2 regions of the Peribacillus sp. CSMR9 genome follow, and region 2 is predicted to be linked to the other one. Evidence: riboswitches for the same ligand, from Rfam matches in the RefSeq annotation. Region 2 holds a riboswitch; the other holds the start of a gene.
What was found. A riboswitch is a leader RNA that binds a small molecule or an ion and turns the genes downstream of it on or off. The one in region 2 is predicted to bind lysine.
Positions count from the first base shown of each region.

Region 1: it holds a riboswitch for lysine, as region 2 does, so the genes downstream of both, N9I19_RS11660 (amino acid permease) here and N9I19_RS02430 (aspartate kinase) in region 2, are expected to answer to the same signal.

Region 1 covers NZ_JAOPHO010000020.1:34,057-41,913, reverse strand. The annotation lists gene N9I19_RS11695 (proline dehydrogenase family protein) at 1-406, opposite strand, end outside; gene N9I19_RS11690 (hypothetical protein) at 556-834, shown strand; gene N9I19_RS11685 (spore coat protein) at 848-1,183, shown strand; gene rodA (rod shape-determining protein RodA) at 1,264-2,436, opposite strand; gene N9I19_RS11675 (hypothetical protein) at 2,593-2,715, shown strand; gene N9I19_RS11670 (metal ABC transporter permease) at 2,727-2,834, opposite strand; gene N9I19_RS11665 (LacI family DNA-binding transcriptional regulator) at 3,292-4,254, shown strand; lysine riboswitch at 4,509-4,694, shown strand; gene N9I19_RS11660 (amino acid permease) at 4,791-6,242, shown strand; gene N9I19_RS11655 (glycoside hydrolase family 13 protein) at 6,291-7,857, opposite strand, start outside.
Region 2 covers NZ_JAOPHO010000002.1:117,498-125,354, reverse strand. The annotation lists gene N9I19_RS02445 (electron transfer flavoprotein subunit alpha/FixB family protein) at 1-818, shown strand, start outside; gene trxA (thioredoxin) at 1,025-1,339, shown strand; gene uvrC (excinuclease ABC subunit UvrC) at 1,442-3,214, shown strand; lysine riboswitch at 3,276-3,452, shown strand; gene N9I19_RS02430 (aspartate kinase) at 3,542-4,774, shown strand; gene N9I19_RS02425 (YslB family protein) at 4,838-5,308, opposite strand; gene N9I19_RS02420 (succinate dehydrogenase cytochrome b558 subunit) at 5,693-6,301, shown strand; gene sdhA (succinate dehydrogenase flavoprotein subunit) at 6,372-7,857, shown strand, end outside.

The DNA of each region.
Region 1 (7,857 bases), on a different contig from region 2:
AATCTTCCATGTCAAGCGTCACGAAAACCTTATGGGCTTTGGCTTCCGCTAAAATCCTCCGCATGTTGTTCATTGCGACTCGTTCGGATACATCCAAGCCCATCGAGGTTAGCTTCAGAGATAACTGTGAATCCAGTTCATTTCTGCCAATCATGCGAATCGCTTCTATACACTCATCTGCCATCTTCCTTGCTTCTTGTTCCTCTTCTATGAATTCGCCTAAATAATCAATGGTAACAGCAAGCCCTTTCCTATTTAGATCTGCAATCACAACAGAGGCCAAATCCAATGTTTCTCCTGCCACGAAACGCGAGGCCCCAAACCGTAATCCGTATTTTTTCGCTGCCATTGTCATGCTTTTGTTCGTTGATAAAAAAAGAAATAGACTTCTCAATATTCTTTCCATCTGCATTCCCCTCCAAATCATTTTGGAAAATAGATGCACAAGATTATTTTACCATTTAATTCAATTTTCAGAAATTTAGAATCAAGAATAAAAAAATTTCTTGAAGGGGAAATTAAGTACGTTTAAAGAACACTGAAGGAGGTAGAATGATGGAACAGCAAAATTCGTTTAACAGCCAACAGCAGTCCACCGGCTATATGACACAGCCACCGGAAATGGTTTCGGTAAAAGACAGCTTATACTTAACCGATATGCTTGCATGGAATCTGAATGCGATTAAAAAAGCACATTTTTTTGCCACTCAATGCAAGGACCCACAAATCATTGATGCGTTAAATCGGTGCGGACTCATGCATCAACGCCATTACGATACCATTTTGAAACATTTGAATCCGGATCAAAACCAGGTTCAACAACAATACCAGTAAAGGAGGGTTCTTGATGCCCAATGAAAACAAAGTCAAAAATCCAGAATCCCCTGTAGCAAAGACTCCTCAAATGAATGACAGGGATTTTATAAATGATATGCTCACAACTGAAAAGTACTTTTGTAACTCCTTTTCCGTTGCCTTGCATGAAATGAGTAACCAAGCATTATTCCAAGACATTTTCTCCGTTTCGAAAGAAAATCAGGAGATGCAGCGTGAGCTCTATAACCTTATGTTCGAAAAAGGCTGGTATAGTTTAGAAAAGGCGCAGGCTCCGAGCCTAAGCCAATCGTATCAACAATTTTCCGGATATAAAAATCAGTTCCCACCTGGATCGAACATTCAATAAGCAAACATTCAGGGGGAGATTCTGCTTCCCTTTGTTTTTTTTGCACAAGTAAAGCCGGCCACGGGAGGCCGGCTTTATATTTAGATATCCGTAGAAAACATATACTTCTTATAGTGATACCGAATGCTGAATATTAAGCCCATGGCCATCATGTTCCCCATTAGCGAGCTTCCTCCATAACTGATAAATGGAAGTGGAATCCCCGTAATCGGTAAAAGGCCTACCGTCATGCCGATATTTTGAAAAACGTGAAACGTCAACATGCTTATAACGCCAACACAGATATATGTATAGAAGTTATTTTTCGTGTCCATTCCCGTTTTTGTTATGTGGTAAATCAATAGGAAAAACAAGGAAATCAAGATGCTTGATCCGATGAAACCGAATTCTTCACCGATGATGCTGAAAATGAAATCCGAATGACTCTCTGGGAGATACACTACCCTCTCACCTATCCCCTTACCTGTGGTCTGGCCGGAGCCGATGGCCAGTAAGGATCTGGTTAAGTGGTACCCCTCGGAGCTCGCATAATTATATGGATCAAGCCAAGAATAGATACGGCCGAATTGATAGGTTTTTACCCCTAAGTATTTTTCCAGGATCTCCGGCTTCCAAAGGACGAAGTATAGGACCGTGGAAGCGACGGCGATTCCTCCCGAAATGATAGGCAGCAGAATCTTCCATGATATACCTGATATGAAAACCATTCCGAGCATGATTGACAAGATGACAAGCCCGGTGCCTAAATCCGGCTGTTGCATGATTAACATTAGCGGGGCACCTGTAACGAGACCGATTTTAATAAGCAGCCAGATATCCGTTTGAATCGTTTTCAGCGTGTTTTTGAGATGATGGTTTGATATAAGATTTGCTAAAGCCAGGATCAGGAAAACCTTCATGAATTCCGATGGCTGAATCGAACCGACCCCTGGAATTTTGTACCAACTTCTTGCACCATTTATTTTAGGTACTACGCTTTCTGGCATTAGGATCAGCAATAAAAGCAAAAATAATCCGAATCCATAGGCATACCAGGAAATTTTTTTCAGTTGATCCGAATCAAGGGTGATAAACCCTAATACGATTCCAATCCCCACTATATACCAAAAGATTTGTTTGATTAAGAAGTTTTCCGCGTACTGTCCAGTCGTTTGGGCACTATAGATTGCTAAGCAACTTCCTACGAATAATAACAGCAATATTGTGACCAAAGAAAAATCTATTCGAGATGAAAATTTATTTTGTTCTTCCATACTTAACTCTCCCTTAAAAAGGCTCCTGCGATACAACTTTAAATACACTTATTCATTATACTTTAAACAAATAAAATCACAACTATATCGAAGAATAGTTTACAAGCTTCATGAAGTTATCTGCATGGAGCCTGCAGAAAGGGGGAATTTAAGCATGTGCCTCCTTTGATTTTCTCCAATTCCAGCACACTTCTGACCAATCCATTGCTTGGGGAAAAGAGAAAGGCCACTCCAACCATGCAACCGGATATCGTGGCATCCAAAATGGCAGCTGAATAATAACCGATGACTTAATTTAACACCCCGACCACTATACTGACCAATATCATTCTACTTAACCGATCTGTCCGCAGATAAGCCGTTGAGGCAGGTATGATGAGCATTCCAACTACTAAAATGGAGAGTGCTTTTCCTTCGGTACATGAAACGTAATGATGAAGTTATATTTATATTGTGGAGTTTTTATGGTGAATATAAACTAGGGGAGCTTTTTCTAATGTTTATGATGGGACGACGTGAAATTCACGAGTAAACGTGTGTATTTCACGAGTAAACGCGGATTTCTCGACGGGCATCTGGCATTCCATGTGCATTGCCAATCATTTTTCCGGCTTTTTTAAAGAAACTGCCAAGTACGCCAATCCCAATTCGATTCCGCAAAGTACAAACAGGCTGATTAAAGTTTGGAACATCCTGATCTCCTCCTCCGCTAAGACTTAAACCAATCTTAAAGGATGAAACCCATACCAGAACAAGACCTTATTTGAAGAAATCTTCAGCAGCCATGCTCTGTTCTCTTGCTCTGAAATGGGTTTCATACGGTACAATATAAAAAAAAGAAAAAATGGTGATCCCATGACAAACATTAAAGAAATTGCTCAATGTGCTGGTGTATCTGTCTCAACAGTATCTCGTGTATTGAATAATCATCCTTATGTAAGCCCTGATAAGAGAGAGAGCGTTTTACAAGCCATTGATCGCTTGAATTATTCGAGAAACATCAACGCCATTCATCTTTCAAAAGGCAAAACAAATCTTATCGGCATCATCATCCCCTTCACCAATCACCCATATTACGGGGCAATCGTTAACGGAATTACTAAACAGGCAAATGCAATTGGGTGTCATATAGTGATCTTTCAAACCCATTATGAAAGAGAGAAAGAAATCCAGGCTTTGAATATGCTGCAAATGAAGCAACTCGATGGCATTATCGTTTGTTCAAGAATTTCGGAAATGAAAATCCTCTTGGATTATCAAAAATACGGACCTATTATCTTATGTGAGGATACAGCCCAGGCTGAATTCTCATCCATCAGCATTGATCATTATGCAGCATTCTCCTGTGCCCTTGAATACGTGATTTCTAAAGGATATAAGAAAATTGGATACAGCCTCGGCCGTAAAAAGAGCAGGAACAGTTCTCTTCGAACAAAGGCCTTTAACGATATCATGAGTAAACATCAACTTATAAACAATAAAGAATGGTTGTTTGAAGGCAGTTATCACATCAAAGACGGTGTAAAGTTGTTTGAGGATTGGCATTCGATGATAAACAAACCTGAAGCCATCATCATCACTAATGATGACACGGCTGCTGGATTCATGCTCACCGCTAAGAAATCGGGTATGAGGGTACCTGAAGATGTGGCCATTCTGGGCTTCAATAATGATAGCCTGAGTGAGATGCTGGACATCACGACCATTTCCTTGCCTCTGGAATGGATTGGGAAAATGGCAGTGGATCTATTTGAGAATCCCGAATCGGTCCAACATGTAAAATTGGACTACGCCCTTATAAAAAGAAGGACCGTTTAATAACGGTATTGTTATCAGAATGGCTTTACTTTTATATATCGTTTCCTCTTCCAATCTTTCGAGAACTAGGGAAAAATAACCACATAAAATAATCATTGCGATATCCCAGAAGTTATTTTATAATTTTGATATAGTAAAGTTTACTCAGTTACTAGCATTCTATTAGCGATTGCATAATTTTTCATGAGTACCATCGTACGGCCAATTACAAGCTGGCGTTACGATTTAAGAAAATTGAATACTTCCTCATTTACCGATGAGTTAGAGGCTGCAGCTTATAAAAGTAGAACGGACGAGATTCTGGAAAATTCAAGACTCCGTTTGAAAGGATAAGTTGCCGAAGTTAGGGTATATTCCATGTATATTCTCGCTGGCGGTGTCACCGAACAGGAACATCACTGTCACGTTTTTTCAAAAAAGCGTGGGGAGCTATCTTCGGAAGGATAAACGGGTTTATTATAAACAGCCGTCGATCTTTTTCGACTGCTGTTTTTTTATATTTCGTTCCCTTCCAATAAAAAGGAGTGTAACATCAATTGTCAAATTCACAATCAACATCAAGCCCCACTGAATTAAAAAGGAGCCTGAAGGCGCGGCACTTAATGATGATTTCATTAGGTGGAACGATTGGAACAGGTTTATTTTTAGCAAGTGGCGGTGCCATTCATTCAGCCGGACCCGGCGGTGCCTTGGTGGCATACGCGGTCATCGGCATCATGGTTTATTACTTAATGACAAGTCTTGCAGAAATGGCAGCATTCATGCCAGTGGCCGGTTCGTTCCGTGTCTATGCATCCAAATTCGTCGATCCGTCTTTCGGTTTTGCGATTGGATGGAACTACTGGTATAACTGGGCAATCACCATTGCCGCTGAATTAGCAGCCGTTGTCTTAATTATGAAGTTCTGGTTTCCTGATACTCCCTCCTTCATCTGGAGTGCTATTGCGTTAATCACTATGTTTCTTATCAATTACATGTCCGTTAAAGGTTTTGGGGAAGCAGAATTCTGGTTTGCCATGATCAAAGTCGTGACAGTCGTCATTTTCTTGATCACTGGTGTTCTGATCATTCTCGGAATCATGGGTGGAAAAGACCCTATTGGTTTTTCCAATTTCACAATGGGCGAAGGTCCCTTTAATGGAGGGTTCTTCACGATTCTAGGTGTATTCATGGCTGCCGGCTTTTCATTCCAAGGAACAGAATTGCTTGGAGTGACGGCTGGTGAAAGTGAAGATCCAGAAAAGAATATCCCTAAGGCGATCAGATCCGTTTTCTGGCGCATCATCTTATTCTATATCCTTGCCATTTTTGTAATTGGAATGATCATTCCGTTTACGGATTCACGTTTATTGAGTGAAGATGTTGCCGTAAGTCCCTTCACGCTCGTATTTGAACGGGCTGGCCTTGCATTTGCTGCATCCATCATGAACGCGATCATTTTATCATCCGTACTTTCCGCCGGTAACTCAGGCATGTACGCTTCAACCCGTATGCTCTGGGACTTGGCACGTGATGGGAAAGCACCTAAATTCCTTGGCAAGTTAGATAAAAGAGGAGTACCCGTGAATGCACTTATCGTGACTTCTTTAGTTGGCTGCGTTGCATTCTTAGCATCATTTTTCGGAGATGGTGTCGTTTATATTTGGTTATTGAATGCTTCAGGCATGGCAGGATTCGTCACCTGGGTCGGGATTGCGATCGCCCATTATCGATTCCGCAAAGCCTACGCAGCTCAAGGCCTTGATATGAATGCTTTACCATACCGGGCCAAAGGCTTCCCATTCGGGCCAATATTCGCCCTTGTCCTATGTATTATCATTATCATCGGACAAGGCTATCAAGCTTTCAGCAGTAATGGGATCGACTGGAATTCAATGTTCGTTTCCTACATTGGCTTAATTCTATTTTTCGTCCTATGGTTCGGCTATAAAATTAAACATAAAACGAAAGTCATTCCTCTTGAGGAATGTGACCTTAAATCAAAATAATACTAAAAAGGACCTGGTCTTCTCTAACGGAGAAAACCAGGTCCTTTTTCATTTCAAATGATACACACGACATTCATATGGACGCAGAGGCATTCTCGAGATTCCTTTTTCCCCCTGTTCATAATTACCGATCAGCCTTGTAGCAGAATATGAATTTAGCTCTTCAGGCAAAGAATATGCGGCATGCTCCTCCTTAAAGTTGCATAGCACTAACAGCTTTTCATCTTCAAACGTTCTCGTATAGGCAAATATTCGTTCATCATCTGGACAGAGCAGTTCAAAACGGCCATAAACGACAATTTCATGTTTTTTGCGTAATTGGATAAGCCTTTTATAAAAATGAAAAATGGAATTTGGATCATTGTAGGCTTTTTCTGCATTAATCTCGGGAAAATTGGGATTGACCTTAATCCAAGGAGTCCCTTTCGTGAATCCTGCGTTCCGGGAGTCATTCCACTGAACCGGTGTCCTCGCATTATCCCTGCTTCGGGCGTGAATGGCTGACATCATCCGCTCTTTTGACCAGCCATGCGAATTGACGAGTTCGTCATATGAATTCAACGTTTCAATATCCCGATATTCATCAATGCTTTCAAATGCAACATTGGTCATTCCCAGCTCTTCCCCTTGATATATATAAGGTGTACCTTGAAGCATATGAAGACAGGCGGCAAGCATCTTTGCGCTTTCAATACGATACTCTCCATCATTTCCAAACCTTGAGACAATCCGGGACTGATCATGATTGTTCCAGTATAAACTGTTCCAGCCATCCTCCTCCAAACCAGTCTGCCACTTGGAAAGAATTTGTTTTAAATCGCTTAGGTTCCACTTTTCGTTACTCCATTTCCCTTCTGGTCCGCCCCCCAAATCCATATGTTCGAATTGAAAGACCATATGTAATTCACCACGATCTTTCCCTGTGAACAATTGCGCTTCCTCCGGGGTGACTCCTGGCATCTCCCCAACGGTAATCACGTCATATCCTGAAAGTGCCCGTTGATTGATTTCCTGTAAAAACTCATGTATCCGCGGGCCATTCAAGAAAAAGGGGCTTCCATCACCAAACTGCTTCCCATGCTGAATGGATCCATCTGAATAGCTCTGATCTTTTGATAGGAAGTTGATGACATCCATCCGAAAACCATCGACACCCTTATCCAGCCACCAAGTCATCATGCTGTAGATTTCTTCACGGAGCTTAGGGTTCTCCCAGTTTAAATCCGGTTGTTTCTTGCTGAATAAGTGTAAATAATATTCATCTGTTCCTTCATCATATTTCCATGCCGAACCTTTAAAAACGGACTCCCAATTATTTGGTTCTTTCCCATGCCTTCCAGGTTTCCAAATATAATAATCACGCTTTGGATTGTCTATAGAGGATCGGGATTCCTTGAACCACGAATGTTCATCTGAAGAATGGTTGACCACCAGGTCCATCATGATCTTCATTCCACGTTCATGCACCCCCTTCAGCAACCTGTCAAAATCAGCCATGGTCCCGAATTCAGTCATGATTGATTGATAATCACTGATATCGTACCCATTGTCATCATTGGGAGATTGATAAACAGGGGATAGCCATATCACGTTCACACCCAACTCCTGTAAATAA
Region 2 (7,857 bases):
AGCATGGTGCGGACCGGGTTATTGCTGTAGAAAATGATCAATTGAAACAATATACTTCAGATGGTTATGCTCAAGGCTTGCTTGCAGTCATCGAGCAGGAAAAGCCAGAAGGGATTTTCTTTGGGCATACGGCCTTAGGAAAAGACCTTGCACCTAAATTGGCTGGAAAACTTGAATCAGGATTGATCTCCGATGTTACATCCATTGAAGAAGAAGGCGGAAATATCGTTTTCACCCGCCCGATATATTCTGGTAAAGCATTTGAAAGGAAAATTGTTACAGATGGCGTGATATTCGCGACAATCCGTCCGAACAATATTGAACCATTAGCGAAAGATGAGTCACGCTCTGGTGAGGTAACTACATTAAGTGTGGATATTAAGGATTTACGCACAATCATAAAAGATGTTGTTAGAAAAGCTAGTGAAGGGGTCGACCTTTCAGAAGCAAAAGTAATCATCGCAGGCGGCCGTGGCGTGAAAAGTGAAGATGGTTTTGAACCATTAAAAGAACTGGCACAAGTTCTTGGCGGAGCGGTAGGTGCTTCCCGCGGTGCATGTGATGCGGACTATTGCGATTACTCTTTGCAAATCGGGCAAACGGGTAAGGTCGTTACACCTGACCTTTATATCGCCTGCGGAATTTCTGGAGCGATCCAGCATTTAGCTGGGATGTCCAACTCCAAGGTTATCGTTGCCATCAACAAAGACCCGGAAGCCAATATATTCAATATAGCTGATTATGGAATTGTCGGGGACCTTTTCGAAGTCGTTCCATTACTGACTGAAGAATTCAAAAAACTAAAAGTTAACGCTTAATAGAAAAAGATGAAGGGGCAAGACATTTGGCAAAAGCCGATACATGTCTGGCCCCTTCATTTTTTGGTGTTATTCGGCAAGGCTTGAGCCTGCATATTTACTCTTTTTTTGGACATCCTACCACTGAAGCAAAATATTAGCGTCGATTCTAGCAACGATGGTATACTGTCTTTAGTTATTTGAGTAAATTTGAGGAGGAAATATATATGGCTATTGTAAATGCAACTGACCAAACTTTCACTACAGATACTAACGAAGGTGTAGTTCTTGTCGATTTTTGGGCTCCATGGTGCGGACCTTGTAAAATGATCGCTCCTGTTCTTCAAGAGCTTGATACTGAAATTGGCGATACAGCGAAAATCGTAAAAGTGGATGTAGATGAAAACCAAGAAACAGCTGGGAAATTCGGTGTGATGAGCATCCCGACACTAATCGTCCTTAAAGACGGTGAAGTGGTGGATAAAGTGGTTGGTTTCCAACCTAAAGAAGCACTTGCTGAACTTATTGCAAAACACGCGTAATAGCAAGATAGCTAAAAAAAGCTTCAAGTCTACGGACTTGAAGCTTTTTTCGCTATCTTGATATATAATAATTGTAAAATGGGAGAACAGGAGGCTGAATGCATGAACCAACAAATAAAGAATAAACTTGCCCTTCTTCCCGATCAACCTGGTTGTTATTTAATGAAAGATCGTCAGGGAACAATCATATATGTAGGCAAAGCGAAAGTGTTGAAAAATCGTGTCCGTTCTTATTTCACGGGATCTCATGATGGAAAAACCTTGCGGCTGGTGAGTGAGATTGAGGATTTCGAATACATCGTAACCTCTTCCAATATCGAGGCTCTCATTTTAGAGTTGAACTTAATCAAAAAACATGATCCAAAATATAATGTCATGCTTAAGGATGATAAGACGTATCCTTTCATCAAGCTGACGGCGGAACGGCATCCACGTCTAATTATTACGCGTAAAGTCAAAAAAGATAAAGGGAAATATTTCGGTCCATATCCGAATGCTTTTGCAGCCAACGAAACGAAAAAATTGCTCGATCGCATCTATCCCCTTAGAAAATGCAATACCTTACCGGATCGCGTGTGTCTTTATTATCACCTTGGCCAGTGTCTGGCCCCATGTGTATATGATGTTGAGGAACAGGAATATAAAAAAATGGTGGATGATATCAACCGGTTCTTGAATGGCGGACATACTGAGATAAAAAAAGAACTGACTGAAAAAATGCTAGAGGCATCAGAGGAGCTCGATTTCGAGAGGGCCAAGGAGTATCGTGACAAAATTGCCCACATCGATATTACGATGGAGAAGCAGAAAATGATGACGACCGATTTCATCGACAGGGATGTATTTGGGTTTGCCTATGATAAAGGCTGGATGTGCGTTCAGGTATTTTTTGTCCGACAGGGTAAATTGATCGAAAGGGATGTTTCACTTTTTCCTGTCTATGATGAACCGGAACAGGAACTTCTTACATTCCTCGGTCAGTTTTACGAGATTACCAATCACTTTAAACCAAAGGAAATCCTGCTGCCTGAGTCAGTGGATGCTGAAATGGCCGAAGGTCTGCTAGGTGTCAAAACGATTCACCCGAAACGGGGATCGAAAAAAGACATGCTTAAATTGGCGAATGAAAATGCCTCCATCGCCCTTCAGGAAAAATTTTCATTGATTGAACGGGATGAAGAAAGGACGATCAATGCGGTGGAAAACCTCGGGAACCAATTAGGGATCTACACCCCGCATCGAATTGAAGCTTTCGACAACTCGAATATCCAGGGAAGTGACCCTGTTTCCGCATTAGTCGTGTTCATTGATGGGAAACCGGAAAAAAGGGAGTACCGTAAATATAAGATCAAAACGGTCCAGGGACCTGATGATTATGAATCGATGCGTGAAGTGGTCAGAAGAAGGTATTCACGAGTATTGAAAGAAGGGCTGCCGCTTCCGGACTTAATCATCATTGATGGAGGAAAGGGACATGTGGAAGCTGTAAGGGATATTTTGGAGAATGAATTAGGCCTTGATATACCAATTTCAGGTCTCATTAAGGATGAAAAGCATAGGACTTCACAATTAATGATTGGAAATCCGCTTGAACTCGTACCTCTTGATTCACGGAGCCAGGAATTTTATCTATTGCAAAGAATTCAGGATGAAGTGCATCGGTTCGCGATTACGTTTCATCGCCAGCTACGCGGGAAAAACGCGGTTCACTCCCAGCTTGATGATATTCCGGGAGTCGGGGAAAAGCGGAGGAAGCAATTATTAAGGCATTTTGGGTCATTGAAGAAAATCAAAGAGGCCACGGCCGAGGAAATCATGGAAGCTGGCATGCCAAAAGGGGTAGCAGAGGGAATCGTTAGAAAATTACAAGAATAATCTTGCTGCAGGCAATTCTCTATGCTATGATAAGAAGGAATTTTTAACTAGACAACTTAAAAGTGCTGATAGAGGTGCGGAATTCAAGAGTAAAAACCTGGAGAAGTATGAGCTTCCATGAAAGGTTTTGAAAGGGGATGACGCCGAAGGAAGACAAGACTCATACCTTGTTTTTCTGGTCTGACATTTAATAAATGGCGGATTGTCAGGGTTTATGCCCTGGAGAGCTATCTCACTGTGTTTACAGTATTGGATATGTGATCACAGCAATGAGATATTTCTCATTGCTTTTTTTATTGCCTAAAAAGGTAGAGAGGGTGCATTAGGATGGCATTAATCGTTCAAAAGTTCGGCGGGACATCCGTCGGAAGCGTAGAAAAAATAAAAAATGTTGCCAATAGGGTAATCGAGGAAGTGAAGAATGGAAATGAGGTAGTCGTCGTTGTTTCAGCTATGGGGAAAACCACGGATCAATTGGTTTCCATGGCCCGGGATATTTCCGGAACACCGAGCAAGAGGGAAATGGATATGCTATTGACTACGGGGGAACAGGTCACGATATCCCTGTTAACGATGGCATTGATTGAAGAGGGACATGAAGCCATTTCTTACACTGGCTGGCAGGCTGGCATGCAAACGGAATCCGTTCATGGGAATGCCCGGATTTTAAACATCGATGCCACGAGGATTCAAGCTCAGCTCCAGGAGAAGAAAATTGTGGTCGTTGCCGGTTTCCAGGGGAACGATGCAAATGGGGAAATCACGACCTTAGGACGAGGCGGTTCCGATACGACGGCAGTTGCCATCGCTGCAGCGCTGAATGCGGATAGATGTGATATTTATACGGATGTAACGGGTGTTTTCACTACGGATCCACGTTACATAAAAGCCGCGCGTAAACTCCAATCCATCTCTTATGATGAGATGCTGGAACTTGCCAACCTAGGGGCGGGCGTCCTTCATCCAAGGGCTGTAGAATATGCAAAAAATTATCAAATTCCGCTTGAAGTCCGTTCGAGCATGGAAAGAGAATCAGGAACGATCATTGAGGAGGAAGCAACTATGGAAGAAAACTTAATTGTACGCGGCATTGCTTTTGAAGACAGTATTACAAGGGTCACAATATATGGATTGCCCCAATCACTTGGTGCATTATCCACAATTTTCACGACACTTGCGAAAAACCGGATTAATGTGGACATCATCATTCAAAGCATGACAGCCGAGGATACGACCAATCTATCATTTTCCACAAAAAGTGAAGATACGCAAGCGGCCTTGATCGTACTGGAAAACAATAAGGAACAATTGTCATTCGACCGAGTCGAAACGGAGGGCGGATTGGCCAAGGTGTCCATCGTCGGATCTGGTATGGTTTCCAATCCAGGAGTGGCTGCCGAGATGTTTGAAGTGATGGCCAATACAGGCATCCAAGTGAAAATGGTCAGCACATCTGAAATTAAAGTCTCGACTGTCGTCAATGAAAAGGAAATGGTGAAGGCGGTCGAATCTCTTCATGAAGCATTTAAACTTGGGCAGCATGCAAATGTGCTAGCTTGAGAGTAAGGAGTCCAATAAAAAACAGACTTCCGGTAAAAAGGGTAAGTCTGTTTTAAGGGCTCATTAGATTTGATCTCTGGGATCCCATTGAATGGTGAATATCACTTTTTTTGCGCGGCGTTTGATTTCTTCCGTTGATTCGCTTAGGAACTTTTTTTGCAGTGTAAACTGCTCGGCAAGGAAACCGGCTTCAAGTTGGAAGTGACAGTCAGGATGTAAATCCATACGGCGGCTGATTATTTCACCCGTCAGTGATAATTCCATCTGGTTTTTCGTATACTTCATGATTTCCAGGGTGCCCCATCCCGCGCTCTGGAAAAATTCAATAACTTCTTGATCGCCATTTAATGGGAATTTACGTGCTAACTGTTTACCTGCCCAATAGAGGATTTGATTAGAGTCTTTTCCGAGAATATCGTTCAATAGAACTTCTCTGATTAATTCGTATCCGAAAGCTGGAACTTGGAATTCTTCAGTTTGAATTTCCTCAGCTGGAATCTCTTCTTCTATCGCAGCAGCAATATTTTTTTTCATAGTTTATCGCCTCTTTCTGTTAATCTATTATAAACGTTTTTCTTTTGCAAATTATACTGTTTTTTATTTATTTAAATAACAATTGGAAAAAAATGATAAATTATACCGAGATATTAATAGATTAATTAGTAATTTCTCCAAAATATCTTCTTGATGAATAAAAAACAGACAATTTAATCCAATAAAATCTATTCTGAAAAAGAGATTTCTTGTATCCGTTTTCTTGACGCACATAGAAGTCAGGAGTAAAATGGACATGTCACATAATTGTAAACGGAAGTATAGGGGAGTTTTCTGACTCTATACTTTATTTTCACGCGGAGATAAAAGGTAGCCACCAGTTTATCTTTGCATGATTTTTCACAAATTAAGGGGGGGCACTTAGTGGCAAAAAATCGTGAGTTTGGGAATCGTAGACTTCATTCACTTCTTGGAGTTATTCCGATCGGGCTGTTCTTGTTGGAGCATTTAGTTACCAACTATATGGCAACAAAGGGACCGGAATCATTTAATTCAGCAGCACATTTCTTAGAAAGCATACCGTTTCGTTATTTCCTGGAAATCTTCATCATTTTCTTACCTTTGATTTATCATGCTGTTTACGGGATTTATATCGCGTTCACGGCTAAAAATAATTTAGGTAGATTTGGGTTTTTCCGAAATTGGATGTTCTTTTTACAACGTCTAAGCGGAATCATTACGTTGATTTTCCTTGTTTGGCATGTATGGTCAACTAGGATCCAAGTAGCTATGGGTACAGAGGTTGACTTTGACATGATGGCAGAGATTTTCTCTAATCCATTTATGATTGCATTTTATTTAGTTGGGGTCATTTCGACAATTTTCCACTTCTCAAATGGATTATGGTCATTTGCAGTGAGCTGGGGTCTGACAATTTCACCTAAATCACAAAAAATCATGACTTACGTTACTTTGATCATTTTCGTTCTTCTTTCTTATGTTGGAGTAAGTGCAATTTTCGCTTTCGTATAAGAAGATGGGGTTCATTTATAATTGTTAGGAAAAACATAGCTTTGCTAATGGAAATAAGGGAGTGACAGAATTGGGTAAAGGTAAAATTATTATCGTAGGTGGAGGTCTAGCTGGGTTAATGGCTACGATCAAAGCAGCAGAGCTGGGACAACAGGTTGATTTATTTTCTTTAGTACCTGTTAAACGCTCTCACTCAGTTTGTGCCCAAGGCGGAATCAATGGGGCAGTAAATACAAAAGGTGAAGGGGATTCTCCATTTATCCACTTTGACGATACAGTTTATGGCGGAGACTTCTTGGCTAACCAACCGCCGGTTAAAGCGATGTGCGATGCAGCACCGTCAATCATCCATATGTTTGACCGTATGGGCGTTATGTTCAACCGTACTCCTGAAGGTCTTCTTGATTTCCGTCGTTTCGGTGGTACTCAACATAGCCGTACAGCATTCGCTGGTGCAACGACTGGTCAGCAATTACTTTACGCATTGGACGAGCAGGTTCGCCGTTATGAAGTTGAAGGCCTTGTAACGAAATATGAAGGCTGGGAATTCCTTGGAGCCGTTATCGATGATGATCAAACGGCACGCGGTATCGTAGCTCAAAACCTGACTTCAATGGAAATCAAATCATTCCCTGGCGACGCAGTCATCATGGCGAGCGGCGGCCCTGGAATCATTTTCGGTAAATCGACTAACTCAATGATCAATACAGGCTCAGCAGCCTCCATCGTTTATCAACAAGGTGTAAATTATGCAAATGGTGAGTTCATTCAAATTCACCCAACAGCAATCCCTGGAGATGACAAACTTCGTCTAATGAGTGAATCCGCTCGTGGTGAAGGTGGACGTATCTGGACATATAAAGACGGAAAACCTTGGTATTTCCTTGAAGAAAAATACCCTGCTTACGGTAATCTAGTACCTCGTGATATCGCGACTCGTGAAATTTTCGACGTATGTATGAACATGAAGCTCGGTATTAATGGAGAAAACATGGTTTACCTGGATCTATCTCATAAAGATCCTAAATTACTTGATATTAAACTTGGCGGAATCATTGAAATCTACGAGAAATTCATGGGTGAAGACCCTCGTAAAGTTCCAATGAAAATTTTCCCTGCCGTTCACTATTCTATGGGCGGACTTTGGGTGGATTATGACCAAATGACTAACATTAAAGGTTTATTCGCTGCAGGTGAGTGTGACTACTCTCAACATGGCGGTAACCGTCTTGGTGCGAACTCACTTCTTTCTGCAATTTTTGGTGGTTCAGTCGCTGGACCGAATGCCGTTAAATATATTGAAGGCCTAGATAAAACTTCAGAATCCATTCCTGCTTCATTGTTTGAAGGCTACGAAAAACAACAACAGGAAAAATGGAATGAAGTCATGTCTCTTGATGGTAACGAAAATGCTTACGTCCTGCACAAAGAACTTGGTGAGTGGATGACACAGCATGTTACTGTAGTTCGTTACAATGACAAGCTGAAAGAAACGGATAACAAGATTCTTGAGTTGATGGAACGTTACAAGAAAATTAACATCAATGACACGGCAA